DNA from 3 places in the Lysinibacillus sp. GW823-FHT02G10 genome. Region 2 is predicted to be linked to each of the others. Evidence: riboswitches for the same ligand, from Rfam matches in the RefSeq annotation. Region 2 holds a riboswitch; each other region holds the start of a gene.

Region 1 (10,089 bases), on a different contig from region 2:
AACACCTAGTACTGGAAAAGGCATATTTCTTTGTAAACTTTCGAGTGCTACTGCAGTCGCTGTATTACAAGCTATAACGAGCATCTTAACATTCATTTTTTCGAGTGCTTTTGCCATTTGCCAAGTAAAATTCCGTACTTCCTGACGACTTCTTGGACCATACGGACACCTTGCTGTATCGCCAATATAATAAATCGTTTCGTTTGGCAATCGCTTCATGATTTCTTTTGCTACGGTTAAACCGCCTACTCCTGAGTCAATAACGCCTATCGGGGCATTCATACTTTCCGCCTCAATCCTGTTTCATGTGTACATGTAGTTTTTCTAAATAGCTTGATAATTGCGCGACTTCTTGTTCATTAAAACCAACAAGCATCTCTTGCAAATATTGCTGTCTTTTTTCAATTACTTCTTGAATGATACGTTCGCCCTTTTCGAGAAGATGAACGACAACGACACGGCGATCATTTTCATCACGCACACGCTTGACTAATTCATTTTTCTCCATTCGGTCCACTAAATCTGTTGTCGTGCTAAAAGCTAAATATAAACGGTTTGATAATTCGCCAATTGTAATATCACCAAGCTCTTCTAACCACTGTAATGCAACAAATTGTGGCGGCGTAATCGCATAATCGGAAACAATTTCTCTTCCCTTTTGCTTCACGATGGCCGCTATATAGCGTAATTCCTTTTCAACCGTTGCAACGGTTTCAGGTGAGTGCTTTGTTACTTCATCCGACATATAACTATTTCACTCCTAAAAATACGTTGAATAGTTCTATTTTGTCGTTTTTTTCACGAAATAGCAAGTGTCCATTAGTCTAATTTAAATTCTTCCAAGCGTAACAGCTCAATTAACGCCTGAGATCGATTCGTTACACCTAGCTTTTGAATTGTATTGGAAATGTGATTTCGCACTGTTTTTTCACTAATACTAAGCTGCTCTGCAATATCTCTCGTTGTTTTTTCAGCTAATAAAAGCGCAAATATTTCACGTTCTCGGTTTGTTAAAAGAGAACGATGATGAGAGCCATTCATTCAGTTACACCCTCCTCCCCCGCACGTATTGTAACTTATGTTAAGGGGCAGGAAGCGGTGACGGCTATTTGCATGATTATTCCATGTTTCCTTAAAAATTTCGAAAATTACATTGTTACATTCATAAATTTTACGTAAAAAGCAAAACCTACTATTTCAATAAATTTACATATACTTATATATTGAACTAGTGAGGCAGAATGGCCAACTGAATGAATTTCGTTTTTTCTTCCTCTGAAATCGGCACACTTTTACCTGTACGAGGATCCATTTGTACAATTGTTCCACGACCAGTGAAACAGATTTCGTCCTTTTGATTTTTTGCTAGATAGTGAATGTCCATCGACGAATTCCCAACTTGCGCGATTTTTGTATAGATTCGTAGTACGTCATCAAAGAAAACCTGCTTTACATAATCGCATTGTAAATCGGCTACAATAGGTATAGATTTCACATTCTCTTCTCCAACTGGGGGCATTAAAATTCCTAAATGTCTGAAGTAATCAATTCTTGCTTGCTCAAAATATGTAAAGCTAATCGTATTGTTCATATGACCATACATGTCTGTTTCTGAAAATCGCACTCGTACCTCGCTAAAAAATGAAAAACCCTTTTCCCACTCTTGAAAATTATCGATATAATTTGCCTTCATGATATACCATCCCCTGTCATGTAATTGCCCGTCTTTTATCAATCAACGGCAAACAAAATGAATACATATTCATTATAAAAGAAAATGCTATATTATCATAGAAAAAATGTAAATAAACAACTTGATAAATTTCATTTCTATAACTATAAAAAACTCCCTTACACGAAGTGTAAGGGAGTTCAGCTTGTCCGTATATTAGTCTACGTAGTGGTCAGAACCGAAGAAGTTACGGAACATTTGCACTGTAGTTGCACGGTTTAATGAAGCGATGGATGTTGTTAAAGGAATCCCTTTTGGACATGCAGCAACACAGTTTTGAGAGTTACCACAGTTTGCAAGGCCACCGTCACCCATAATCGCATTTAAACGTTCATCTTTAATCATAGCACCAGTTGGGTGAGTGTTGAAAAGACGTACTTGTGATAATGGAGCTGGTCCGATGAATGAAGCTTTTTCAGACACGTTTGGACATGCTTCCATACATACACCACAAGTCATACATTTAGATAGTTCATAAGCCCATTGACGTTTACCTTCTGGCATACGTGGACCTTCACCTAAATCATACGTACCATCGATTGGTACCCATGCTTTAACTTTTTTAAGCGCGTTGAACATACGTTCACGGTCAACTTGTAGGTCACGAATAACAGGGAATGTTTTCATTGGCTCCAATTTAATCGGCTCTGTCAATTGGTCTACTAGTGTAGAACATGATTGACGTGGACGGCCATTGATCACCATTGAACATGCACCACAAACTTCTTCTAAACAGTTCATATCCCATGATACTGGTGATGTGTTTACACCATCTTCAGTAACAGGATTTTTTTGAATTTCCATTAAAATTGAAATTACGTTCATACCATGACGGTAAGGCACTTGGAATTTTTGCCAGTAGCTATTGCCGCCTTGTGTATCTTGACGTAAGATTTCCACTTTGACCATTCTTCCAGTATTAGCTGCGATTTGCATAACTTTTAGTCTCCTTTCGCAGAGTAGTCGCGTTTACGTGGTGGGATTAATGAAACGTCGACTTCTTGGTACGTGATGATTGGATTACCAGTAGCTGGGTCAAACTTCGCCATTGTTGTTTTTAAGAAGTTCTCATCATCACGGTTAGGGAAATCAGGTTTATAGTGTGCACCACGAGATTCATTACGTAATAGTGCACCTTTTGTCATTACTTTTGCAAGCACTAACATATTTTTAAGCTGACGTGTAAAGTGTGCGCCTTGATTGCTCCATTTTTGCGTATCATTGATGTTGATGTTGTTCCAACGCTCAGTAAGCTCATCAAGTTTTTTCAATGTATCTTCAAGCTGATCATTGTAACGTACTACAGTCATTGTAGCAGTCATCATTTCACCAAGCTCTTTATGCAGTAAGTAAGCGTTTTCTGTGCCTTCCATTTTCATGATAGCATCCCATTTCGCTTGTTCCTCTTTTACACGAGCATCGTAAATCTCTTGTGGAAGATCTTCAGCATGCTTTTTAAGGTGTTTTACATAGTCTACTGCGTTTGGTCCTGCAACCATACCACCGTAGATAGCAGATAATAATGAGTTTGCACCAAGACGGTTTGCACCATGTTGAGAGTAATCACATTCACCTGCTGCAAATAGACCAGGAATTTCAGTCATTTGATTGTAGTCAACCCATAATCCACCCATTGAATAGTGAACTGCTGGGAAAATTTTCATTGGTAATTTACGTGGGTCATCCCCTACGAATTTTTCATAGATTTCGATGATACCACCAAGTTTAACGTCCAATTCATGTGGATCTTTATGTGAAAGATCTAGGTATACCATGTTTTCGCCATTGATACCAAGTTTTTGGTTTACACAAACGTCGAAAATTTCACGTGTTGCAATATCACGTGGTACTAAGTTACCATAAGCTGGGTATTTCTCTTCTAGGAAGTACCAAGGTTTACCGTCTTTATAAGTCCAAATACGACCACCTTCACCACGAGCTGATTCTGACATTAGACGGTTTTTGTCATCTCCAGGAATCGCTGTTGGGTGAATTTGAATGAATTCACCATTCGCATATGAAGCACCTTGTTGATAAACGATAGAAGCAGCAGAACCTGTGTTAATAACAGAGTTTGTTGTTTTACCGAAGATAATACCAGGGCCACCAGTCGCCATAATAACAGCGTCTGCACGGAATGATTTAATTTCTTCTGTACGCATATCTTGCGCTACGATACCACGACAAACGCCGTCTTCATCGATAATAACACCAAGGAATTCCCAGTGTTCATATTTATTTACTAAACCAGCTACTTCATGAGAACGAACTTGCTCATCTAGCGCATATAGTAATTGTTGACCTGTTGTTGCACCAGAGAAAGCTGTACGGTGCATTAAAGTACCACCAAAACGACGGAAATCTAAAAGTCCTTCTGGTGTACGGTTGAACATAACACCCATACGGTCCATTAAGTGGATAATGCCAGGTGCTGCATCACACATACCTTTAACTGGTGGTTGGTTCGCTAGGAAGTCCCCACCATAAACTGTATCATCAAAGTGGATCCATGGAGAATCCCCTTCACCTTTAGTATTTACCGCACCATTAATTCCGCCTTGCGCACAAACAGAGTGTGAGCGTTTTACAGGAACTAATGAGAATAAATCAACTTCAGTACCAACTTCAGCTGCTTTAATCGTTGCCATCAGACCGGCAAGACCACCGCCGACAACAATTATTTTGCTTTTCGCCATGATTATTTCTCACTCCTCTTAAAAAATTGCAATGATTGCATGTGCTCTATCGTAGCTTCTATTGAATTATACGAAAGCTAAAATAGCAGCCACACCAACTACACTTAGAATTACGAAAAGAATGTTTGTTACGTAAGTAGCGATCTTTTGAGACTGAGGAGATTGTGTAATACCCCAGCTTACTAGGAATGCCCATAAACCGTTAGATAAGTGGAAAGTTGCTGATAAAATACCAACAATGTAGAATCCAAGCATGAATGGATTAGCAACAATATTCGCCATCATGTCGTAATCAACGTGTGTGCCAAGTGCTTTTTGAATACGAGTTTGGAAAATATGCCATGCAATAAATATCACTAAGAATACACCAGTAAAACGTTGTAAAGAGAACATCCAGTTACGGTACGTGCTGAAACGTCCTGTGTTTGGTGTAGCAGTGAATGCAATGTAGACACCATAGAATGCGTGGAACATTAATGGAATATAGATGACAATCCATTCAACTAGGATAAGGAATGGAATCTTTTCCATTACTGCGGTAGCATCGTTGTAACTTTCTGCCCCGCCTGTTGCTGTAAAGTTAATGAACAGGTGCATCGTTAAAAACAGACCTACTGGAATGATCCCAAGTAGAGAATGTAAGCGACGCCATAAAAACTCTCGATCTTTCGACAAGACTGTTACCCCCCTTAGTACTTAAAATAGCACAACAAAAGAAGTCATCATTTTGTAAATGATACTTCATTGACTGTGTATTTCATCATGGTACAATATTATGACATGTTTATTGTACTCTCAAGAGCTACGAGCGTCAAGGCAACTCGGAGTTTTTCATAGAGCTTATTAAAGAACTAATCTAGTACATGATGCGTCGTTTTTTCTCGAAAAATCTATCATTACTTTATTACCGTTAAATTTTAAGAAAATTCTAAGAAAGAAGGATAACAATGTTAAACACTCCATCTCCTACAATCTCATCATTTGGCTATGAGATCATTCGTGATCATATTCTATCTTCTATACTTGGTAAACATGAAGATGACGTCCTTTATTGGGCAGGTAAAGAGCTTGCTCGCAAGTTCCCATGTAAAAGTCAAGATGAACTTATCGCATTTTTCGCAGATGCCTGCTGGGGTACATTAGAACTCATAAAGGAATCAAAAGATGGACGTATTTTCCAGTTGACAAATGACCCTGAAATTCTTCAAATAAAGCAGCGTAGCTTTAAACTTGAAGCAGGATTTATAGCAGAGCAAATTCAACTAGCTAAAGGCTACCTGACAGAATGCTATAATGAAAAACGGGAAAAGCAACAATACGTCATGTTTACAGTCAAATGGGACGTTAAAGAACGTATTATGAATACCATTCCCACAGAATAATTAAAAAGGATTGTCTCCCATTAAAGAATGGGATGACAATCCTTCTTTTTTCTTCCTTTTATTTCGGTCAATTACATAAAATGCTGTTTCTTCTATTATTATATGTAAAGTGCTTGCTCTAAATTAAACTCATCATGGAGAGCATTAGCTGCTTGGATCATATCATCCTGTGGTACAACAACGGACACTTTTATTTCAGAAGTACTAACCATTTTTACAGGGATATTTTCACGACGTAACCGATCAAACATACGAGCAGCAACGCCTGGATTGGAAGCCATGCCTGAACCAATAATAGAAACTTTTGCTAGTCCAATTTCGAAGTCAGCAAAACTAAATCCAAGTGATAATTTACTATCCTCTAAAACACGTAATGCTTCCGCAAATTCCTCTTTTAAAATGGAAAACGATACAGTTGGCTTCAACCCATCAATAATGGCTTGGACAATAATATCTACATTAATACGGTTCTCTGCAAGAACCGTAAATATATCTGCTAATGAAGCATTGGAAAAAGCATCATACCCTACTGTTAAACGAATAATATCTGATTCAAATGCAACACCACGAACGACTAAATTTTTTTCCATTTCCACTTCCTCCTTCAATAAAGTGCCTACTGATTCTATTAAACTTGAACGTATAATAACAGGCATTTGAAATTTCTTCGCTAACTCCACCGCACGAGGATGTATGATATGAGACCCTAAATTCGATAATTCCAACATTTCATCATATGAAATTTCTTGAAGCTTTTGGGCATTGGGAACATATCGTGGATCTGCTGTATAAACACCATCCACATTTGTATACATATCTACTCTCTCCGCTTCCAACGCTATGGCAAGTGCAACAGCAGCTGTTTCAGCTCCACCTTTTCCAAGCGTGGTGATATTGTGCACTTCGTCAATCCCTTGTTCTCCAGCAATAACCACAATTTGTCCCTGTGCAAAATGTTCTTCCATACGACTAATATCTATATAGTCGATACGAGCATGTCGATACATACCATCCGTATGTATACCAGCTTGCCATCCAGTTAGAGACACAGCCTCATAGCCTGCTTCCTGCAAAGCGATGGTAAATAAAGCACTAGATAATTGAGATCCAGTTGACAAAACTGCATCTAATTCTCTTTTCGACACATCGTCAGTTAGTTGGTGTACCATCATTTTCATCTCTTTCGCAGTGTGTCCCATCGCTGCAACGACCACTACTACATCCAATCCTTTGTCCTTTTCAGCAATCGCTTTCCTAGCAGCCTCTTGGATTTGTTCAGTAGAAGCTAATGCAGCTCCTCCAAACTTCATCACGATTTTAGCCATTTCTTTCGTTCTCCCTTCCAGTTCATGTATTTCACCAAATTATGGGGGGTAAAACCGTTTCTAGAAAACTAAAAGGCAGCCTCCACATAACGTGAAAGCTGCCTATAACATGTACAATAATCGTAACTTGCGCATGTGTGATAGCTCTCCGAAACGTTTAGAATCGACAGTCTTACATTTCTTAAATGCAAAACCAGTACAACAATGGAACAACAATCCTGTACTTCGGCAAGCTCCCCTTTCACACAATATCTCTGGACTTGTCCATCCTCCATCGTGTTACTCTTGAATCTTGCACCTCTATCATCACTTTAAAGTGAATGTATTCAATTCATTAAGCCTTTGCGTAAACAAACTAGTCACGCAGTTGACTCTTCATAACATTGAAAACAATGTTATTTATAACCATAGCACATGCCTATTCCTTTGACAATGATTGTTGCTGAAAATAGCTAAAAATTTGGCTTGCTAAATTAGCGGGCATCCCAGCCTCCTGTAATGCTAGCTCGCTCGCCTCTCGAATTTTTTTGACTGAACCGAAATGTTTAAGCAGCTGTTGCTTTCGTTTTGGTCCTACCCCTTCAATATGATCTAATACAGATTGAATGGCATGCTTCTCATGCTGTTGACGCAAGAAGGTAATAGCAAAGCGATGGACTTCGTCTTGAATTCGTTGTAATAAATAAAAGCCATCACTTGTACGTTTTAAGCTAATCACTTCTGGTGGATCACCAAACAAGAGCTGAGATGTATTATGCTTATCATCCTTGGCTAAACCAGCAATCGGTATAACAAGACCAAGCTCATCTTCTAGTACTTCACGGGCTACTTCCATTTGTCCCTTACCACCATCAATTAAGACTAAATCTGGTAATGGTAGTCCTTCCTTTAAAACACGTATATAGCGACGACGTATAACCTCCTGCATTGCACCGTAATCATCATGCTTGGCTGCTGTACGCGTTTTATATTTTCGGTACTCCTTTTTCGCAGGCTTCCCATCAATGAAAACAACCATAGCAGACACTGCATCCGTTCCATGCATATGACTATTATCAAAAGCTTCAATTCGTAAAGGTGTACTAATACCCATTGCTTCACCAAGTGCCTCACAAGCACCAATCGTACGTTCTTCCTGACGCTCTATTAGCTGGAATTTAGCTGCCACAGCAATTTCAGCATTTTTGGTAGCTAATTCAACCAATTCCTTCTTTTGACCTCTTTTCGGTGTGAGCACTTTAATTTCTAATAATTCTGTTAAGATAGCTGCATCAATGGCTTGTGGAATAAAAATTTCTTTTGGCTTAATATGCTCTGGCTTTTCATAAAAGCGCCCAACAAATGTTAAAAATTCTTCCTCTGCATCTTGATAGATGGGGAAAATTGAGACATCGCGCTCAATCAGCTTTCCTTGGCGTACAAAGAAAACCTGAACACACATCCATCCTTTTTCAACAGCATAGCCAAATACATCTCGATTTGTTGTATCACTTGAAACTATTTTTTGTTTCTGCATAACCGTATCAATATGGGCAATTTGGTCTCGGAATTCCTTCGCTCGCTCAAATTCCAGGTTTTCTGCAGCTGCTAGCATTTTAACTTCAAGCTCTTTTTTGACTGCCTCCACACCACCATTTAGAAACTTCGTCATATCCTCAATCATTTCTTGATAAACCTGACCTTCAATTTCCTTCACACAAGGTGCTAAGCATTGACCCATGTGATAGTACAAGCAAACCTTGGAAGGTAATTGTACACATTTGCGCAGCGGATACAATCGATCCAATAGCTTTTTCGTTTCACTTGCTGCATAGGCATTCGGATAAGGACCAAAATATTTTGCCTTATCCTTTTTTACCTTCCGTGTCGTAATCAGACGAGGATGTTTTTCATTCGTAATTTTTAAATATGGATAGGTCTTATCATCCGTTAACATGACATTATATTTTGGATCATGTAATTTGATGAGATTCAGCTCTAAAATAAGTGCTTCAATATTTGATGACGTTACAATATACTCAAAATCTTCTATTTCACCTACAAGCCTTTGCGTTTTCCCTTCATGTGTTCCCGTAAAATAAGAACGTACACGGTTTTTTAGAACTTTTGCTTTACCGACATAAATGATAGTCCCTTGTCGATCCTTCATCAAATAGCAGCCAGGTTGATCTGGTAAAATATCCAGTTTTCGCTTTATTAAATCGTTCATTACCTACCTGCCCCCCTAAGTAAAAATTCCCCTCATTAGAATAATGTTAGTTATTTTCTTTATTATATAACGAAAAAAAGCCGAACACATCAATTGATGGCTCGGCTTTGTGAACTTCATTCATTACGCATGTTTTGCGATAAATGCTTCTAAAGCTTCTTTTGGTTGGAAGCCTACTGTTTTGTCAACTAATTCTCCATCTTTAAATAATAGTAAAGATGGGATTGACATAATTTGATACTGAGCTGCAGTACCTTGGTTATTGTCAACGTCAACTTTTACAATTTTAGCCGCACTACCTGCTGCGTCCATTTCTTCAAGAACTGGCCCAATCATTTTACATGGTCCGCACCAAGCAGCCCAAAAGTCTACTAGTACTAACCCTTCTTTAATATCGTCCTGGAACGTAGCATCTGTTGCATGTACAATTGCCATTTGAAATCCTCCTTAAACTTACTATGCTTGTAGTATAGCATGGATAAATTCACTTGAGCGAACAATCTGCCTACAATGTATTTTTTATGCAAATCTGTGTCGAAAAATCAATACACAGTCATTAATTGACTTGATAACGACCCTTCAATACATAGGTTAACGTAATAAAAAGGTAAATAGCTAACGTAATGCCTGTCACAATAATAGATGTGGTGAAAATAATTCCGATGAGAATCGCACTTAACGCCAATATAGCTATCCAAGTCGTATAAGGGAACCATTTTACTTCATAGGCACTTGTGTGTTCTGC
Region 2 (10,089 bases):
CTCATGTGTCACGATGAGCATCGTATTGCCCTCGTTTGCTAGCTGACGCATTACCTTTAATACCTCACCCACCATTTCTGGGTCTAATGCGGATGTTGGCTCATCGAATAGCATTACATCAGGATTCATTGATAAGGCACGAGCGATGGCCACACGCTGCTTTTGTCCGCCTGAGAGTTGACGGGGCTTGGCATTCACATATTGATCCATGCCAACGATTTTCAAGTATTTAAGCGCCGTTTCTTCTGCTTCTTTTTTCGAACGTTTTAACACTTTGATTTGGCCCACTGTGCAATTACTTATGACATTGTGGTTGTTAAATAAATTGAACTGCTGGAACACCATGCCTAAATGTGTGCGATATTCTTGAATATTGTGCTTTTCATCTAGGATGTCTTCCCCTTTATAAATAATTTGACCGCCACTTGGCGTTTCTAATAAATTTATGCAACGAAGCAATGTGGATTTACCAGAGCCAGAGGAGCCAATTAAACAAACTACCTCCCCTTTTTCCACTTGGAAATTCACATCTTTTAACACTTGGTTACGTCCAAATGATTTACTTAAATGCTCGATTTTAATGACTGCCATTTGTGCGTCCCCCTATACGGCTTCTTTTTGTTCTTTTTGATAGGCATCAGGACCATCTAGACGTTTTTCAACATACAGAAGGATGCGAGATGCGGTAAATGTCATGATGAAATAAAGAACACATGCAACGAAGAATGATTCGAAATAACGGAAGTTGTTACCCGAAATTGATTTTGTTTGGAAGAATAATTCCGTTACTCCAATGACATTTAATACGGCTGTATCTTTAATATTCATGATTAATTGGTTACCTGTCGCTGGTAAAACATTACGCGCTACTTGTGGTAAGACAACATGAAGCATAATTTGGAAGTGATTCATGCCAATTGCTGATGCTGCCTCGTATTGACCATTATCAATGGATACAATACCGCCACGAACAATTTCTGCCATATATGCCCCAGTATTGAGGGAAACGACTAAAATACCTGCTGTAATAAAGTGCATATCGATACCGAATGCGATATCTAATCCGTAGTAGACAACCATAGCTTGTACAATCATTGGTGTACCACGGAAAAATTCAACATAGCATGTTAGTATAAAATTAATGAGCTTTAAGCTATAAAATTTCACACCTTTTTTACGAACTGGAATCGTATGCATAATTCCGATGAAAAATCCGATAAATGCACCAATAATTGTACTAATACTCGAAATCAGTAACGTATAATACGCACCTCGTAAAAACATTTGCCAGTTGTTTTCAATAATTGAAAGTATCCATTCAAGACTCATGATGTTCCTCCTAACAATGTCATCTTGCTCGCTTATTTCTTTTGTGTCCTAGCTCTTTCTACTATTCTATGATTTGTCACGCTAGGACATTATCATTATGTAGAGAGGTTCTCATTTTGATAATGATGAAATGATCATGCACGGACTAATTGCTAGTCCGTGCCATGTCATTATTGTGCTGCGGGTTGTTGAGAAATAGCTTCTTCCATAATCGCTTGACGATCATCTTCTGAAATGCCTTTTAGGATTTCATTGATTTTTTCACGATTTGCGTCATCTTTACGTAAGCCTACAGCAATTGAAGTATTTGATAGGTCTGTATCAAAGCCTTCTTCAAATGCTACATATGTGAATTTATCGTTGGCAGCAGAAGCCGAAATGCCCTCTGGACGTTCAGCTACATAGCCATCAATTTTACCTGCTTCCAACGCCACACGCATTGCTGGGAAGCTCTCCATTGCTGTTTGCTTTTCTACGCCTTTAATTTGATCGATAACTGTGTAGTTTGATGTATTTAATTGTGATGTAATTTTAGCACCTGAGAAGTCTTGAATCGATTTTGCGCCTTCATATTTGCTACCTTTTTTAATAACCATAACAAAATCAGAAGTATAATAGTTTTCTGTAAAATCAATTGTTTTCTTGCGTTCTTCTGTTGGTGACATACCTGCAATAATTGCATCAATTTTGTTTGATTGTAGCGCTGGAACTAAACCGTCCCACTCCATTTTAACAATGACTAACTCTTTGCCTAGACCTTCAGCGATTTTCTTTGCCATTTGTACATCATAGCCACCTGCATACTCTGCATTATCCGCAATTTTCACTGCGCCATTTGCATCGTCTTGCTGTGTCCAGTTGAACGGTGGGTAGCCAGCCTCCATTCCAATTCGGAATTCACCGCCACCTTCTTCTTTGTCAGTTCCAGCATCACTTGAACCGCCCTCTTTTTTGTCACTTGCGCCACATGCAGCTAGCACAATTGCCGTCATGATAGAGATCATTACTAACAACCATTTTCTTTTCATGAAAAACTCCCCTTTTCTGTAAAAAAATAAGACAACTGTACTAAAAAAGACCTAAGTTTATTGAACTTAGGTCTTACCTTTTATGACAGTTGCCCAAATCCTCACTATAATTTCCATGTTTCCGAGATAGCACAACCTAGTAAATCTGGAAATCCATTTACTAGGACAGTCCTGCACTTATTCACTGCAGACCCAGTATAAAAGTACGAGCTCCTTTTATACTTCGGCGATATTTCCTTCTTCATTGCGTCTTCGCTTGCTTTTACTCAACAATGAACTAATAAATACCGCGCCTCTACCTCACTGGTAACAATTCGTGAGGTTTGTTTATTTAATTGATATTTAGATACTACTATAAAACTAATATGTTCGTCAAGACGATTTTAACATTTTTCTGACTAATGACAATATTAGGATATTGTGCGTTCTGCTTCCACTTTAAATCGTTGAACTTTTGTTGATATTTCTGAAAATTACAACAAATATTTATTATAGAGTATGTTCTATATGTAAGAAAAGTTGCGTTTTTTTCTTTCTTTGCTCCTCTAAACGATGTAACATTCGTACTCTTTCAAGCATAGAATCGGTCAATACCTTTCGTCATACAAAAAACCCTGCTGAACATTGTTCGCAGGGTTTAATGGAATTATGAATTTAATAATAAATCTTCAGGATTTTCGATTAATTCTTTAACTGTTTTTAAGAATCCTACAGAATCTTTACCATCGATGATACGGTGATCGTATGAAAGTGCTACATACATCATTGGACGGATTTGAACTTCACCATTTACTGCAACTGGACGGTTTACAATTGAGTGCATACCTAAAATACCAGCTTGCGTACCGTTCATAATTGGTGTTGACATTAATGAACCGAATACACCACCATTTGTGATTGTGAATGATCCACCAGCCATGTCATTTAAGCCTAATTTTTTATCACGAGCTTTTGTCGCTAAGTTAGCAATATCTTTTTCGATTTCTGCAAAGTTTTTGCTATTTGCATCGCGTACAACTGGTACGACTAAACCTTCTTCAGTCGATACAGCAATACCGATATCAAAGAAGTTATTTAAATGAATTTCATCGCCAGAGATTTGAGCGTTTACGTATGGGTATTTTTTCAGTGCTGCAACAACAGCTTTAGTGAAGAATGACATGAAACCAAGTTTGATGTCGTTTGCTTTTACAAACTCTTCTTGTTTACGTTTACGAAGTGCCATGATGTTTGTCATGTCAATTTCGTTGAATGTTGTTAACATTGCTGTTGATTGTTTAACTTCTAATAAACGTTTTGCAATTGTTTGGCGACGACGGCTCATTTTTTCAATTGTTACACGGTCAGAATTAGCTGCTGGTGTGAATACTACTGGGCCTCCTGAAGTTGCTACGGATGTAGGTGCTGCTGCTGGTGCTACAGCTGGTGCTGTACCATGAGCTGCTACATCTTGTACACGTACACGTCCTTGTGGATCTACTGGAGATACCGCTGCAAGGTCAATACCTTTTTCACGTGCAAGACGACGTGCTGCTGGAGATGCAACTACACGCTCACCAGAAGTTTCTTCTACTGCTGGAGCTGCTGCAACTGGTGCAGGTGCTGCTTGTGGCGCTGCTGGTGCAGGTGCTGCCTCAGTTGGTGCTGCCGCTGCTGGAGCTGCTGCTGCGCCTTCGCCTGCTTCTACTACTGCGATAACTTGACCAACTAGTACAGTATCGCCTTCTTCAGCTAAAATTTGTGTTAATACACCTGCTTCTTCAGAAATGATCTCAGCGTTTACTTTATCTGTTTCAAGTTCAACGATGAATTCACCTTTTTCAACGCGATCGCCCACTTTTTTTACCCACTGTGCGATACTACCTTCTGTAATCGATTCTGCTAATTCAGGGACTTTAATTTCAGCCACTTTCATTTCCTCCTTTGATTAACGTGCATGACGCACATAGAAGGGCTACTGCTTAAGGGCAAGTAGCCCGGTTTCAAAAATTGATATATATTATTTAACCTTTACTGGCTCAGCAACCGCTTCTTCAATAAGAGCTGCTTGTGCTGCTTTATGAGAATCTGCATCCCCTTCAGAAGTTGAGCTCATTGCAGGACGGCCTACATAGCGAAGTTTTTTACCTTCTGAAAGTTCATATAATGTTTCTAATGCATAATTCCATGAGCCTTGGTTTTTAGGTTCTTCTTGTACCCAAACAATCTCTTTTGCATTAGGATACTTAGCAATGATACCAGCTACTTGCTCTTTTGGGAATGGGTAAAGTTGTTCTACACGAATAATGTGTAGGTGATCGAAGCCTTCGCCGTCTTTCACGCGCTCTGCTAAGTCGATCATCACTTTACCTGTACCTAAAACGATACGCTCTACAGCTTCTGGTTTAGCCCCTAAGCCTGGTTGTTCAATCACTTCTTGGAATGAACCATTTGCTAATTGCTCAGCATTCGCCGCAGCTAATGGGTGACGTAATAATGATTTTGGTGATACGACTACAAGTGGACGTACCCCTTCTGTACCTAATAATGCTGCTTGACGGCGTAATAAGTGGTAGTAGTTTCCTGCATTTGAACAGTTCGCTACAAACCAGTTATTTTCAGCTGACATTTGTAAATAGCGTTCCATACGGCTTGAAGAGTGCTCTGGACCTTGACCTTCATAACCATGAGGTAAAAGGATAACTAGACCAGATTTTTGACCCCATTTTGAGCGTGCCCCTGAAATAAAGTTATCAAACATCACTTGTGCCATATTCGCAAAGTCACCGAATTGTGCTTCCCATACTGTTAGTACATGGCTATTTTCTAGGTTGTAACCATACTCAAAGCCTACCACCCCAGCTTCAGTCAGTGGAGAGTTGTGTACTGTAAAGGATGCGTTCGCACCAGAAATATGGTGTAGTGGTGTGAAGACATTGCCATTGTTTTTATCATGCAGTACTAAGTGACGTTGAGAGAATGTACCACGTTGTGCATCTTGACCTGTAAAGCGTACTGGTGTTCCATCTTGAATAATCGTTGCATACGCTAAAGTTTCAGCATGACCCCAGTCAACTTTTGCAGACGCATAAGCATCACGGCGTTTTTCTAAGATTTTACCAAGCTTTTTCTGTGGTTCAAAGTTTTCTTCAAACACTAAAAGCTCTTCATTGATTTTTTCTAAACGTTCCGCACCTACTGCTGTATCAATTTGTGGGAACTCTACTTTTAATTCTTCTGGCATTTCTAAATGATGATGATCATCTTTTTCTGCCATTTCTTTGACGTGGTCATAGGCTGCTTGCATTTCTGCATAGATAGCTGTATCTAGTGCAGCTACATCAGCAGCAGTTACAAGACCTTCTGCCACTAATTGTGCACCATATAATGCACGCACTGTTTCATGTTTAGACACTAATTTGTATGTTTCTGGGTTTGTCACTGTTGGGTCATCTGTTTCATTATGACCATGGCGACGGTAACCTACTAAGTCCACAATAATGTCTTTGCCAAATGTTTGACGGTAGTTTGCCGCAAAACGTCCAACTTGCACTACTGCCTCTGGGCTATCTGCGTTGACATGGATTACTGGTACTTCATAGCCTTTTGCAGGGTCAGAAGAATACACAGAAGAACGAGAATCATAATGTTCTGTTGTGAATCCAATCATATTGTTTGCGATAATATGGATTGTTCCACCTGTTGTAAAGCCTTCTGTTTTAGCGAAGTTTAACACTTCTGTTACAATCCCTTGACCTGGGAATGCAGCATCACCGTGTACAAGAATGCCTAAGCCCTTTGTACGGTCAAAAATAGGTTGCCCTGGTTTAGATGTATCATCTTGTGTTGCACGAGTAGCACCAAGTACTACTGGATTGCCCACTTCTAAGTGAGATGGGTTGTAAGCCAATTTCACATTCATACCGGATTCACGGTTGTAAGAAGCACCCATGTGGTATTTCACATCACCTGTCCAACCTTTTGTAATTTCAAGGCGGCCATGCTCTGGCATAAATAAATCATTGGAAACATGTGCAAAATCAGAGAACATCATGTCATAAGGTTTATTTAAAATGTGTGTTAAAACGTTTAAGCGACCACGGTGTGCCATACCAATACGTACGTTTTCCACATTTTTTGCTTCTGCCGTTTTAATAATTTCATCAAATAGAACGATTTGCGTATCTAAGCCCTCACCAGAGAAACGCTTTTGTCCTACAAAAGTTTTATGAATAAATTTCTCGAAATTTTCAACGCGAGTTAAACGATCTAATAAGGCTTTCTTCTCATCCGCAGATAATGCTTGTTTGAATGAGCCTGATTCGATTTGCGCTTGAATCCAATCACGTTCTTCAGTAGCTACTACGTGACCATATTCAAATGCTACTTTATCTGTATAAATAGCTTTTAAATAGTCGATTGCATCCTTACCATTTTTCACGTTTGCTGGCACATCTTTGAAGAAGATTGCTGCAGGAATTTCAGCTAAATCTGCAGCGCTTAAGTTGAACGCGCTTTCTTCAATTTGAGCTGTTTGTAGTTCACGGTTTTTCAGAGGATAGATATCTGCTGCTAAATGACCGCGTGAACGAATTGCATCTGCTAGTTTTACAGCGGCTAACACTTTTTTGTAATCGCCAGCAGGAGCCGCTGCTGTATGACTAGCTACAGCTACTTCACCTTCTACTACTACTGGTGCACCAAATTGTTGGAATAAAGAAACTAACTCCGGTTCTACTTCTTCAGGAGACTGTAAGAATAAGTCGTATTGCTCCATCACATATCCTAGGTTAGGACCAGAGAAAGCTGACCATGGAGAACTTACAGTTGTAACGTTGTTCGACATGAAAAATGACCTCCAAATTTTGCCTTTCGGCAGTTCCATTAATTAAATTGCAATTAATTATATAATATTTAGCCGTTCTTTAAAAGAATGTTTCTCACTACTTTTCCATATTTTAAAGAACGTTTTTTCCATCTCAATCTTACTACTCTTCACAAAAAATACAACTCTTTTTAGCAAATTAAGCAATTTTTTTCGCAAAGGATAGAATAATGAAATAAAGCGTGTATTTTTCTTAATATTTTAGCGGGATTTTCAGCGAGAAAACGGTTCCAATATTAACCTCACTCTTGACTTCTACTGTGGCATTGTATTTTTCAAGTAACATCTTCGAAATACTAAGCCCTAAGCCTGTTCCACCAATTTGGCGATTTCTTGCTTCATCCACTCGATAAAAACGATCAAAGATAAACGGAATATTGTCTTGTGCTATTCCTATACCATTATCAGTAATTTCTAAACATGCATAATTTCCAGCAACAGAAATAGAAATTTGTATCTCAGGAATTTTTTCACAATAACGAATGGCATTCTCTATTATATTACGAACGATTTGACTTAGTGCATTTTCGGTGATAAATAACGGACCAATTTCACCATGTTTCGACAGCGATATTCGCGCTTGTGGATGAACAAGCTTTACCTCATCCATCACTGCTTCGATGACCACTAATGCATTGGCCTCACTTGTTTCATCTTTTTCCTCACGCCGTGCAAGTTCTAATAATTCCTCAATCATTTTGCGCATACGAGCAATTTCTGTTAAGGAGGTATCAATGGATTCCTCTAATATGGCAGGATCATGTTTGCCCCATCTTTTTAAAAGAGAAAGATGCCCTTCAATTGCTTGAATCGGTGTACGCAGCTCATGAGAAGCATCGGCGACAAATTGCTGCTGCTGGGTAAATGAGATTTGCAGCTCGTTCATCATGGCATTATACATCTTCAGTAAATCACCAATTTCGTCATGTGATGTATAGGTTAGCTGTATAGGCTCCTTAAATCCTTGATCCATCACAGTTTTCATGGATGCACGCAATTCGTGTAGTGGCTTCATTAAATAGTTCGCTAGATAATAGCCAATAGAGCCAGATAACACTAAGGCTCCTAACCCTGCAATCAGCATGGCTGTCAAAAGATAATGCATGAGAGATTGAAAACTAGTTAACGGATGAATCACCTGAATATAGCCTTGGAAAAAGCCCATCCGAATCGGTTCATTGATGACCAGCACATCCTGCTTATCAATGGTCATCTCAAAAATTTCTTGCAACGAATTAAGTGGTGCAGCAGCAGAGGTATCATTGATTCGTAAAATATCCACCCCATCAGCATTAAATATTCGGACCGTCTCATCACGATCCGCAATCGATTTGAGCAAGCCTGTATTTTGCTGAATTTGCTGAATGGTAATTGTAGGACCTTGGGACTCTAAAAAAGAGATGATATCCTTACTTGTCCGATTGACCTTACTCTCCTCATCATTTAATAACCATGTATGCAGAGAAAGATAGACGACTACACAAATTATCGTAAAGCTAATAAAGATGACACTGCTTGAGGTCAGCATCCATTTTTTTTGCAGGGACTGCTGACGTAAATAATTTCTTAACTTATTCATTCTCGCATCACATACCCAACACCGCGAACGGTTTCAATATAATCATTCATCGCCCCAGGGAGTTTTGTACGTAAATGTCTGATATAAACATCTACCACGTTGGTCTCGATATCCGTATCATAGCCCCAAACGGATGTTAAAATATGCTCTCGTGTACATACTCTATTTTTGTGCTCAATTAATAGTTTCAATAAGTCATATTCTGTCTTTGTTAGATCAAGTTTATTCCCCTGAACGAAAACTTCATAGGCAGCTACATCTATTTCAATATCCCGTAGGCATAAAGATTCACTGCTTGTCTGCTCTGGCGTGACACGACGTAATATCGTCCGTATCCTAGCCAGCAGCTCTTCAATCGCAAAAGGTTTGACGATATAGTCATCAGCCCCTGCATCGAGTCCTGCTACACGATCCATCACAGCATCTCGTGCCGTTAATAAAATGATCGGTACTTGTGATTGTGTTCGGATACGACGGCAAATCTCAATCCCATTAATACTTGGTAACATCACATCCAGTAAAAGTACATCAAAATTTTCCGATGTTGCCAAAGCCAATCCTTCTCGACCATCAAAGGCAGTTTTTACTTCATAGCCTTCGTGTTGTAATTCAAGTTCGACAAAGCGAGCGATATGCTTTTCATCTTCTACCAACAATATCTTCTTAGGCATCATATCACCTTCTATTCCAAAATAACGATGTAGGATTTTTATCCCTATACTGTTATAGCATAACATCAAATAAAAAGTCTGTCTCACAAGGAAAACCTTGTGGACAGACTTTTTAGTGTATATCTGAAATGGAGAGGTTGTTTTTCCCCGACTCTTTTGATTTATATAATGCTTGGTCAGCTAAATCCATTAGCTCATCCAATGTTCGAGCATGGTCTGGGTAATAGGCAATGCCAATTGAAGCAGTTGGTGTAAAAAGATGGTCCTCTATCATCCAGCCTTCTGCTAATTCATCGCGAATCCGTCGAATAATATGCATAATTTGATGATGTCTTTTTTCCTGATCTCTTGTTAAGCCAGTTAAGATGACAATAAATTCATCGCCACCTATTCGAATAACCATATCATGGCTTCGAACTGTTTTGTTCAAGGAACTGCCGAATCGCTGAATAAACGCATCGCCCGTCTCATGGCCAAAGCGATCATTTACTTCTTTAAAATCATCACCATCTATATAGAGCATCGCCACACAGGTTTGATTTTCATTTGCTTCTGCTAGGATTTTAGGAAACTCCTTTTCTAAAAAACGCCGATTAGGTAGCTGTGTTAAAGCGTCGT
Region 3 (10,089 bases), on a different contig from region 2:
TCATACTGAAAGTAAATAGCATGACAATAGCAAGCTTTGCGACCATTAATTTCTTTCTACTTATAGGATACATAAAGGCTAATGTAATGGTTTTAAATTTATATTCTCCGATGATTAACTTAGCTATTAACGTAGAAGCAAAAATCATAAAAACTGCTCTTACAAATGAATCAATAACACTGAATGCAACCTCATAATTTTCAAGCCCTGGGTCTCCTTCCACTTTAGAAATAAATAAAATCATAAACAAAAAACCAAGAATAACAAAATTAGCGATAATGGCTCCTTTAACATATGAACCTAAATGAAATTTTTTCATTTCTAAACGCATTAAATTAAGCATGGACAACACCTCCATTGATTAGCTTTAAGAAATAATCCTCTAATGAACTAGTTTTTTTACTAATCTCTTCAATCTCAACGTCATGTTCAATTAATGCTCTCGATAGGCTTTGTTGGGATACTGTTGAGTCGTATATACGTATAGAGTTATCATCCATCAGCTTAAAATTCGTAATGTTTAATTCGCTTTCAATAATAAACGCTGCCTTTTTCCCATCACTTACGATCACTTCCGTATAATTGACCTGATCACGATTAATAGTATCCATTGCTACCTCAGTGATGAGCCTTCCATTCTTAATAACACCTATTGTATCGACCAATTGTTCTATTTCAGCTAGAATATGACTAGAGATAATAATAGTTATGCCGTACTCCTTACAAAGCATCTTGAAAAGCTCTCTTAACTCCTTTATCCCTACTGGGTCCAATCCATTAATTGGTTCGTCTAATATAAGTAACTCTGGCTTTGTAATAATGGCCCTTGCGATGCCTAATCTTTGCTTCATCCCCAGAGAAAAATCTTTAACCTGCTTATTCTCTGTATTCGATAACTTTACTAAATTAAGAACATGTGCAATTTCTTTCTTATCATAATAACCCATGTATTCACAATGTAATTCCAGGGTCTCTCTAGCCGTTAATTTTTCATAAAAAATAGGATATTCAATAATTGTACCCATTCTTTTTAGTATTTCATAGGATTTGTCCGTCAATTTCGCCCCCAAAATTTCTACATCCCCACTTGTAGGTTTCGTAAGATTAGTTAGCATCTTCATAACAGTCGTTTTACCCGCACCATTAGGACCTAAAAATCCATAAATCTCACCTTTCTTAACGTTCATATTGACAGCAGAAACAACTTCCTTTCCATCGTACACTTTCGTAAGCTGATTTGTTTTTACAATGTATGTCATGTAATTCTCTCCCTCAATTGTGACTAGTTTCATTATAAAAAATGAAACTCTCTATTTTATTACTGCATTCTTACAAATTTCTTAAGTAAAAAAGCCTGCAAAGCATTAAAGCTCTACAAGCATAATGGATTCAATACATCATTCGCTTTAACGAAATCGTAAAAATAGTTTTTTCATAGGGAATACTCGATAAACGGATCGAGCCATTCATTATTTCTACAAGCCGCTTTGTAATCGTTAGTCCCAGACCGCTACCTTGGAAAGATTTATTTCGAGAATCCTCAAGTGTATACATCCTTTCAAAAACGCGATCGATATGGTATTCATCAATGCCCTTGCCACAATCCCACACATCAATATCAATATTGGCTTCATCGTTTCTTATAGTAATTCCAATTACATTGCCATCTGCTCCATATGCAATAGCATTAGACAGTAGATTGTTTAGCACTCTATTTAATGCTTCTTCATTACCAAGTGCATATATGGAGCTTTCAGGGATATCAATTTTAATATCTAATCCCAATGAAGTAACCAAATCGTAAAAAGACAAAACATTTTTTCGGCATATTTCACTGACATTGATTTTAGTGATTGGATAATCTGTGTCCCCAGCCTCTAATTTTGCCAAGTCAAAAAATGTATGAATAATTTTTAATACCTCTAATGTTTTAGCATGTACACCCGTAAGTAAACGTTGCTGTTCCTCGTCACTATTCGCGTTTTGAAGTTGAAGCATTTCAATATAGCCAAGTACAACGGTTAAAGGCGTTTTAAGATCATGCGAAATATTGGCCAACATCTTTTTCATAGAATTTTCCATTTTATGATGTGTAGCCTGGACTTTTTGATGTTGATCTAGCAAAGTATTCAGTGTAATAAGTAACTGTTGAATTTCTGAATTTGTAGTTGTTATTAGAATCTTTTCATACGTCTGCTCATTCACAATTACATGTAGTTTTCGATGAATATATTGGATAGCTCGTTCTTGTTCCTTCTTGACTTTCCATTGAAAAATGAGAATGCCAATTAGCAATACAATTATTAATAATAGAAATATCATATATTTTTACCCTTCAAACTTATAGCCGATTCCCCATAGGGTTTTAATATAATGAGGATGTGACGGATCATCTTCTATTTTTTCACGTAGTCTTCTGATATGTACATTTATAATATTTTCGTCTCCGTAATAGGCATCTTTCCATATCATCTGATAAATTTGCTCTTTGGTAAAAACTCTGTGACGATTTGTCACAAACAATTTTAAAATGGAAAATTCCTTTGATGTCAGCTTTATCTCTTGTCCGCTCTTTGTTATTGAGAAATTAACAATATCTATCTTTAAATTATCAATTTCGAGGACCTCTTGCTTTTGTTCAGCTTGACTAGAGTATTTCGTAGCTCTTCTGATAACAGCCTTTACACGTGCTGAAAATTCTAGCATAGAAAAGGGTTTAGCAATATAATCATCTGCCCCTAACCCTAAGCCCAATGCTTTATCAACATCACTGTCTTTTGCAGACATAATAATGATAGGAAGTGCTGCCTGCTCTCTAATAATCTTTAATACTTCCAATCCATTTAATTTAGGTATCATAATATCTAAGATGACCAAATCAAAGATATTTTGCAAACAATTTTGTAATGCCTCTTCGCCATTAGTCGCTGTTGTGACCTGGAAACCTTCCATCGTTAAGTAATTATCAACCATTTCACGAATGGCTTCATCGTCTTCTACAAGTAAAATATGCTTTTGCACTATGATGCACCTCTCCTATCAAACCCAATTTCCATATGTATATTACATTACCATATTTATGATGTTTGATTAGAGAGATTTTGTTTATGAGTGTTGAAAAAAGAGCTGATCCATAAACCATCACTCTTTGGTTTATAGAACAGCTCTATTATTTAATCTTCAACTTTTAAATCACAATCTTCAAGTGGAAGCATTTTTGTTTTGTGCTTTAATTTATAGCCAAACCATAATGCTAAAAATAATGGAATCCCAATATACGAAACAAGGATACCGTACCAATCAATCTTATCGCCTGTAAAGGCTGTGTAATTTTGTCCAATGACTACGATCATACAAACTGTAAAAGCAAATAATGGTCCAAACGGATATAATTTGGCTTTATAAGGTAATAACTTTGGATCTAAGCCTTGTGCATCAAACGCTCGGCGGAAACGATAATGACTAAACGCAATACCTAGCCATGCAATAAAGCCAGACATTCCAGAAGCATTTAATAGCCAGATATAAACCACTCCATCGCCAAAGAAGGATGCCAAAAATGCTAAACAGCCTACAGCTAATGTTGCCATAAGTGCATAAATCGGAATACCTCTACGACTTAGCTTTGCAAAAAATTTAGGTGCATGTCCATCCACTGCTAATTGCCATAACATACGAGAAGATGCATATAGTCCTGAATTTCCTGCTGACAGCATAGCCGTTAAAATAATGGCATTCATTAATGAAGCAGCAAAGGCAATACCTAGGCGGTCAAACACTAGTGTAAACGGTGATACTGCGATATCTTCTGATAATAAACGTTCGTCTGTAAATGGAATTAACATCCCAATTGCACCAATCGCTAAAATATAAAACAAAAGAATACGCCAAAATACAGATTTAACAGCCTTCGGAATATTTTTACCAGGATCATCTGTTTCACCAGCTGTAATTCCTAGTAATTCTGTTCCTTGGAATGAAAATCCTGCAGCTAGGAAAATACCAAATGTAGCAAGGAAGCCACCATGGAATGGCCCATCACTAACAAAGAAATTAGTGAAACCTACAGGAGCCTGCCCACCTAAAATACCAAAAATCATTAGTAAGCTAATGATAATAAAAACAATAACCGTTGCTACTTTAATCATGGCAAACCAATATTCACTTTCACCATAACTTTTTACGGATAGTAAATTAAACGTCAATACCACAGCAATAAATAATACTGTCCAAAGTGCTGATGAGCTATCTGGGAACCAATATTTCATAATTAATGACACAGCAGCAATTTCGGCAGCAATGGTGATTGCCCAGTTATACCAGTAGTTCCAGCCTAATGCAAAGCCCAAGGCAGGATCTACAAATTTGGTTGCATACGTACTAAATGAACCTGAGGATGGCATATAGGCAGCCATTTCCCCTAAGCTTGTCATTAAAAAATACACCATAATACCAATTAAAGCATAGGCAAGCAATGCTCCTCCAGGACCTGCCTGAGCAATTGCTCCTCCACTGGCTAAAAATAGTCCCGTACCAATTGTACCGCCTAAAGAAATCATTGTAATATGACGGCTTTTTAATTCTTTTTTCAGCTTCGGTGCTTTATGTCCGAGCTGATTTACTTTTATTTCACTCACGATATAGCTTCCTTCCTATTTATGAGGCAAAAAAATGCCATCACATATACACTGTGATGGCTACATTAATCCTCAGTTTTTCCTACATGATAGCTCAACACGTTGTGCAAACGTGACAGTTCTGTTCCTTTCGGAGACAGCCCCAGCATGAGGTTTTCAAGTCCCCTCACACTTCGGCAATATTTCCTTTCAACTAATTTCATCAATGCTTGTCATTTCAATTAGCATACTTATAAATATCGCGACCTCTACCTCAATACAAACATGAGGCATATAATTATTAAATTTATGATGTTTATTATACTAACATAAGACCATAGACATTTCAATACAACCACAAATGTTCTGTATTTTATGAATCTTCTACTATTTTTAATAGTGTGATAAAGTGTTATAGTAGTTCAATTAGAATGGTTATTATTAGGGGGGATTTTATTTTGACTACAAATGATCATTCCACTAGTTTTCCAAGTAAAAAAATTAGCTGGAAAGGAACAACCTTACTTTTAGTCTTTGGAGTTATCTTTATAGCCTCTACATTACGAATGCCACTAACTGTTGTTGGCCCAATTATATCCTTTATCCGTGAAGATCTTGGAATATCTAATGTTTTGGCAGGCTTTCTAACAACGATACCATTGCTGGCTTTTGCTGTTATATCTCCATTTGCACCAGTTGTAGCACGCAAACTAGGGCTTGAGCTAACATTATTTTTATCCACTTTTCTCTTGGCTTTAGGAATTGTCCTACGTTCACTTGGTACTACAGAATTACTTCTATTGGGTACTGTGCTAATTGGCGTAGCCATTTCTTTTGGAAATGTACTAATTCCAGGATTATTGAAGTTGAAATTTCCCTATCATGTGGGTTTATTAATGGCCTTTTTCACCATGTCCATGAATTTTACTGCTGGCCTTGGTGCTGGTATTAGCTATCCGATAGCTAATTCATCGTTAGGCTGGCAAGGTGCACTTTCCATTGCACTCATACTCGTTCTAATTACAATCTTAATTTGGATACCTCAACTAAAATCAAATAAACCAGAACCAGTTACTACATCTAAGAAGACCAGTACACCTTTATGGAAATCACCTGTTACTTGGGCTGTCACAGGGGCAATGGGTTTACAGTCTTTATTATTCTACACAACAGCAGCTTGGATACCTGAGATCTATATTGCTCAAGGTTTAGCACCTGATAAAGCTGGCTGGATGTTTTCAATCATGCAATTCTCACAAGTACCAATGGCCTTAGCAGTGCCTATTATTGCTGGTAAAATGACTTCTCAACGCCCACTTGTATTGATGTTTACATCCTTCTATTTAGTAGGCTTTGTTGGGGTTGTCATGGAATGGACAAGTCTTGGGGTACTGTGGATGGTTCTTCTAGGGTTAGCAGGTGGTTCTTCATTTGCCCTAGCAATGATGTTCTTCACTCTCCGTACTCGTACTGCATTTGAAGCAGCAGATTTATCAGGCTTTGCACAATCTTTGGGTTATTTATTTGCCGCAATTGGTCCTATTCTTTTTGGCTACTTGCATGATTTATTTGGCGGCTGGAATATTGCGGGATGGCTCTTTGTCGTTGTAGCAATGTTACTCTTCTTTTGCTCAATGAGAGCCTCTAAGGATGAATATGTGCATTAAAATTAAATAAAGCAGGTGGATTAGATTCCTCCATCTGCTCTATTTCTATATAGTGTTTACACATTACTTAATTGTCGGGTTGCTGGAGTAATGTTAGCAATTCAGCAAGGCATTCTGATGCTTCATTATTACGAGCTGTTATAGTAGAAAAAATAGGAACAGCCTCTTGTAAAAGCATATAACTATAATAGTAATAGCCTACAAAAGCTTGCTCCTCATAGCCCTTTGGCGTTTCTTTCTCCCACTCCTGCTCATCATTATCCTCATTTTCTATCCACAAATAGTTGACGTCTAATAGCTCCTGCATATTTTTAACAGTATTGACTGGCTCGAGATAATCCTTGGTAATAGCATGTGCCACAGCTAAATATAACTGTACCTCTTGTAAGGAGACAACCTCTAATTTTTTACTAGTAAGCTTTTTTAGCAGGACAAGCAAAACCCATGGTGTCACCTGCCACAGTGTACCTTGATGTTCAATTAATTCAGCTAGTTGTGTGTATTGCTCCTGTTCTATCAGCTTAGGAATGGCTGTACCTCTACCATAAGGTGTCGTCAATTGTCTCCATGGGATATTGGGAATTTGCTGATTTAACATAGTAAGCGCCCTCTCTCATCAAAAGTATTGAAAGTAAACAATTCCTTTACACTAATAGCATGGTTTTTGGTAAAAATAATTTGGTGTATGATAAATATTTACATAGGGTTTATGGAATATATGAGTTGTGGCAGGGGAAAGTGGTGGGATTAACCATGTCCAGTTGCCTGTAACTTCTCTTCCTGTTGATTTTTCTGCCTCCTCAAACAATTTAAACTGCTGAGCTGCTGTATGATGATCAACAATGCTCACACCATCTTCTTTAAATGAGTGAAGAACAGCAATATTAAGTTCTACTAAAGCACGATCACGCCAAAGAGACGCATGTTTGGTTGTATCAAGATTAAAAATCTCTGCAATTGCAGGTAACATATTATAACGATCATGATCTGCTAAATTTCGTGCACCAATCTCTGTTCCCATATACCAGCCGTTAAATGGAGCTGCTTGAAAATCAATTCCAGCCATTTGAAAACGCATACTCGAAATAATAGGTACGGCATACCACTTCATTCCTAATTTTTCCATATCGTTTGACTCTGGATGACGGATTGAGACCTCTACTATATTTTCTTCAGGAATTACAAACATTTGAGGAGCACGATTATCCACCTGTATAACGAGTGGTAGTACATCAAAATCAGTTCCTTTACCTCTCCATCCTAACGACTCACACACTTTTGTAAATTTAACGGACTGTGAATCTCCAATAATGCCTGCATCTGTTTCATAGCCTGCATAACGAATTAGTTGATGATTCCAAATCCGTACTCTATCTGAAGCAAACACTGTTATAGTTGGACGGATTTTCCCATGATTTGTCGCATAATCAATATGTTCTAGTAATTTTTGAAAAATAGCCTTTTCATCTAAAATATCACGTGCATCTACCACATGCAGTGACTGCCAAAATAGACGTCCAATACACTTATTGCTATTTCGCCATGCCACACGTGCGCCAAAAACTAGCTCCTCTGTTGTTGGGTGATATTCACCTGCATCCTTAACTGCCTGTAATCTATTCTTTAACCAAAGTTCTGATTCATTTTGTTCTGTCTGATATAGACTTAAAAATTGCTGTATCTCCTGTATATTCATATCGATTCCTCCACTTATCCTCATATTAGAGGAACAAAACAACAAGCACCATGAAAATAGTAATTGAAAAAACATACATATTTTATATATGAAATAGTTTGTTCATATTTACTCTATAGACTCTCTTTCGTAAGAGAATGTAAGGGAGAAAGATTTTAATTATTATAAAAAGGCTACAGTAGTCATGTAGCCTTTTTCAGGGGGTTGTAGAACAAAGAAATCAATAGAATATTTGTAAATGGTGAAAAAGCTATTCGTTCTGGGCTACTTACTTGCTGCTATTGCTTCGCTTTCGCATAGAGCAGAACCAGTTTCACAAATTCTCTGGCCAGGATTTCGCCTGTATCGCTATACTAGAGAAGTCGTCAAGCAGCCTTCACAAAAGTATTGACCATGGAAGTGTACGTGGTAGGTGAAACGGCTTATAGGATGCCCATAGAAAGATGCTAGGGGAATGAAATTCAGTCCCTCACCTTGCCAATAGGTCTTTTTTTGCTATTGCATTATCTTTTATCGTTTAAAGAACAGGAGAATAGAAAAAAGCATGTAACACACATCTGTGCTACATGCTTGATGACCCGTACGGGATTCGAACCCGTGTTACCGCCGTGAAAGGGCGGTGTCTTAACCACTTGACCAACGGGCCGTGGCTCCGAAGGCAGGACTCGAACCTGCGACAACCTGATTAACAGTCAGGTGCTACTACCAACTGAGCTACTTCGGAATAATATGGGCCTAAATGGACTCGAACCATCGACCTCACGCTTATCAGGCGTGCGCTCTAACCAGCTGAGCTATAGGCCCATTTTGGAGCGGGTGATGAGAATCGAACTCACGACATCAGCTTGGAAGGCTGAGGTTTTACCATTAAACTACACCCGCAATAATGGTGGGTCAGGACGGAATCGAACCGCCGACACTTAGAGCTTCAATCTAATGCTCTACCAACTGAGCTACTGACCCGAAAAATGGAGGAGGTAGAGGGATTCGAACCCCCGCGCGGTGTTACCCGCCTGTCGGTTTTCAAGACCGATCCCTTCAGCCAGACTTGGGTATACCTCCAAAAATATTACAATGGTGGAGCCTAGCGGGATCGAACCGCTGACCTCCTGCGTGCAAGGCAGGCGCTCTCCCAGCTGAGCTAAGGCCCCATTTATCATTTTGAAAATGGTCGGAATGACAGGATTCGAACCTACGACCCCTTGGTCCCAAACCAAGTGCTCTACCAAGCTGAGCTACATTCCGTTGATTTTATTGGCGCGCCCGACAGGAGTCGAACCCATAACCTTCTGATCCGTAGTCAGACGCTCTATCCAATTGAGCTACGGGCGCATGTTAATTAAAAAATGATGAGCCATGAAGGACTCGAACCTTCGACCCTCTGATTAAAAGTCAGATGCTCTACCAACTGAGCTAATGGCTCGTGAAATTAAAAATGGCTGGGGTACTAGGATTCGAACCTAGGCATGACGGAATCAAAATCCGTTGCCTTACCGCTTGGCTATACCCCAATTTTAAAATGGGGCGACTGATGGGAATCGAACCCACGAATGTCGGAACCACAATCCGATGCGTTAACCACTTCGCCACAATCGCCACTATATAGATTATATTAGCTGTATTATGAACGAGTACCTCAATACCTGGCAGGGGCAGTAGGAATCGAACCCACACCAAAGGTTTTGGAGACCTCTATTCTACCGTTGAACTATGCCCCTAAAATGGTGGAGGGGGACGGATTCGAACCGCCGAACCCTAAGGAGCGGATTTACAGTCCGCCGCGTTTAGCCACTTCGCTACCCCTCCAAGGGAATGGTGCCGGCGATAGGAGTCGAACCCACGACCTACTGATTACAAGTCAGTTGCTCTACCAACTGAGCTACACCGGCAATAATAATGGCGGTCCCGACCGGGATCGAACCGGCGATCTCCTGCGTGACAGGCAGGCATGTTAACCGCTACACCACGGGACCAAAATGGTGGAGGATGACGGGCTCGAACCGCCGACCCCCTGCTTGTAAGGCAGGTGCTCTCCCAGCTGAGCTAATCCTCCACAAAAAATAAGCGAAGCGACGTCCTACTCTCACAGGGGGAAGCCCCCAACTACCAT

What was found. A riboswitch is a leader RNA that binds a small molecule or an ion and turns the genes downstream of it on or off. The one in region 2 is predicted to bind lysine.
Region 1: linked by a shared signal. The riboswitch ahead of AC1RFD_RS11275 (aspartate kinase) and the one ahead of AC1RFD_RS05960 (transporter substrate-binding domain-containing protein) in region 2 are both predicted to bind lysine.
Region 3: linked by a shared signal. The riboswitch ahead of AC1RFD_RS21070 (amino acid permease) and the one ahead of AC1RFD_RS05960 (transporter substrate-binding domain-containing protein) in region 2 are both predicted to bind lysine.

What each region holds. Positions count from the first base shown of each region.
Region 1 is NZ_JBXAJI010000002.1:266,989-277,077, forward strand. It holds gene racE (glutamate racemase) at 1-282, opposite strand, end outside; gene AC1RFD_RS11240 (MarR family winged helix-turn-helix transcriptional regulator) at 293-745, opposite strand; gene AC1RFD_RS11245 (helix-turn-helix domain-containing protein) at 820-1,041, opposite strand; gene AC1RFD_RS11250 (acyl-CoA thioesterase) at 1,229-1,693, opposite strand; gene sdhB (succinate dehydrogenase iron-sulfur subunit) at 1,889-2,668, opposite strand; gene sdhA (succinate dehydrogenase flavoprotein subunit) at 2,674-4,428, opposite strand; gene AC1RFD_RS11265 (succinate dehydrogenase cytochrome b558 subunit) at 4,495-5,103, opposite strand; gene AC1RFD_RS11270 (YslB family protein) at 5,376-5,810, shown strand; gene AC1RFD_RS11275 (aspartate kinase) at 5,909-7,135, opposite strand; lysine riboswitch at 7,269-7,446, opposite strand; gene uvrC (excinuclease ABC subunit UvrC) at 7,554-9,344, opposite strand; gene trxA (thioredoxin) at 9,468-9,779, opposite strand; gene AC1RFD_RS11290 (amino acid permease) at 9,901-10,089, opposite strand, start outside.
Region 2 is NZ_JBXAJI010000001.1:1,127,055-1,137,143, reverse strand. It holds gene AC1RFD_RS05970 (amino acid ABC transporter ATP-binding protein) at 1-591, opposite strand, end outside; gene AC1RFD_RS05965 (amino acid ABC transporter permease) at 604-1,329, opposite strand; gene AC1RFD_RS05960 (transporter substrate-binding domain-containing protein) at 1,500-2,357, opposite strand; lysine riboswitch at 2,477-2,663, opposite strand; gene odhB (2-oxoglutarate dehydrogenase complex dihydrolipoyllysine-residue succinyltransferase) at 3,004-4,266, opposite strand; gene AC1RFD_RS05950 (2-oxoglutarate dehydrogenase E1 component) at 4,357-7,182, opposite strand; gene AC1RFD_RS05945 (HAMP domain-containing sensor histidine kinase) at 7,415-8,800, opposite strand; gene AC1RFD_RS05940 (response regulator transcription factor) at 8,797-9,471, opposite strand; gene AC1RFD_RS05935 (diguanylate cyclase domain-containing protein) at 9,584-10,089, opposite strand, start outside.
Region 3 is NZ_JBXAJI010000012.1:151-10,239, reverse strand. It holds gene AC1RFD_RS21090 (ABC transporter permease) at 1-343, opposite strand, end outside; gene AC1RFD_RS21085 (ABC transporter ATP-binding protein) at 336-1,259, opposite strand; gene AC1RFD_RS21080 (sensor histidine kinase) at 1,390-2,322, opposite strand; gene AC1RFD_RS21075 (response regulator transcription factor) at 2,329-3,021, opposite strand; gene AC1RFD_RS21070 (amino acid permease) at 3,174-4,637, opposite strand; lysine riboswitch at 4,720-4,896, opposite strand; gene AC1RFD_RS21065 (CynX/NimT family MFS transporter) at 5,075-6,283, shown strand; gene AC1RFD_RS21060 (hypothetical protein) at 6,351-6,881, opposite strand; gene AC1RFD_RS21055 (nitric oxide synthase oxygenase) at 6,933-7,979, opposite strand; tRNA gene AC1RFD_RS21050 (tRNA-Glu) at 8,554-8,625, opposite strand; tRNA gene AC1RFD_RS21045 (tRNA-Asn) at 8,627-8,703, opposite strand; tRNA gene AC1RFD_RS21040 (tRNA-Ile) at 8,710-8,783, opposite strand; tRNA gene AC1RFD_RS21035 (tRNA-Gly) at 8,788-8,861, opposite strand; tRNA gene AC1RFD_RS21030 (tRNA-Phe) at 8,867-8,942, opposite strand; tRNA gene AC1RFD_RS21025 (tRNA-Ser) at 8,949-9,041, opposite strand; tRNA gene AC1RFD_RS21020 (tRNA-Ala) at 9,055-9,130, opposite strand; tRNA gene AC1RFD_RS21015 (tRNA-Pro) at 9,148-9,224, opposite strand; tRNA gene AC1RFD_RS21010 (tRNA-Arg) at 9,235-9,311, opposite strand; tRNA gene AC1RFD_RS21005 (tRNA-Lys) at 9,330-9,402, opposite strand; tRNA gene AC1RFD_RS21000 (tRNA-Gln) at 9,416-9,490, opposite strand; tRNA gene AC1RFD_RS20995 (tRNA-His) at 9,500-9,575, opposite strand; tRNA gene AC1RFD_RS20990 (tRNA-Trp) at 9,624-9,697, opposite strand; tRNA gene AC1RFD_RS20985 (tRNA-Tyr) at 9,702-9,785, opposite strand; tRNA gene AC1RFD_RS20980 (tRNA-Thr) at 9,793-9,868, opposite strand; tRNA gene AC1RFD_RS20975 (tRNA-Asp) at 9,877-9,952, opposite strand; tRNA gene AC1RFD_RS20970 (tRNA-Val) at 9,957-10,032, opposite strand; rRNA gene rrf (5S ribosomal RNA) at 10,044-10,089, opposite strand, start outside.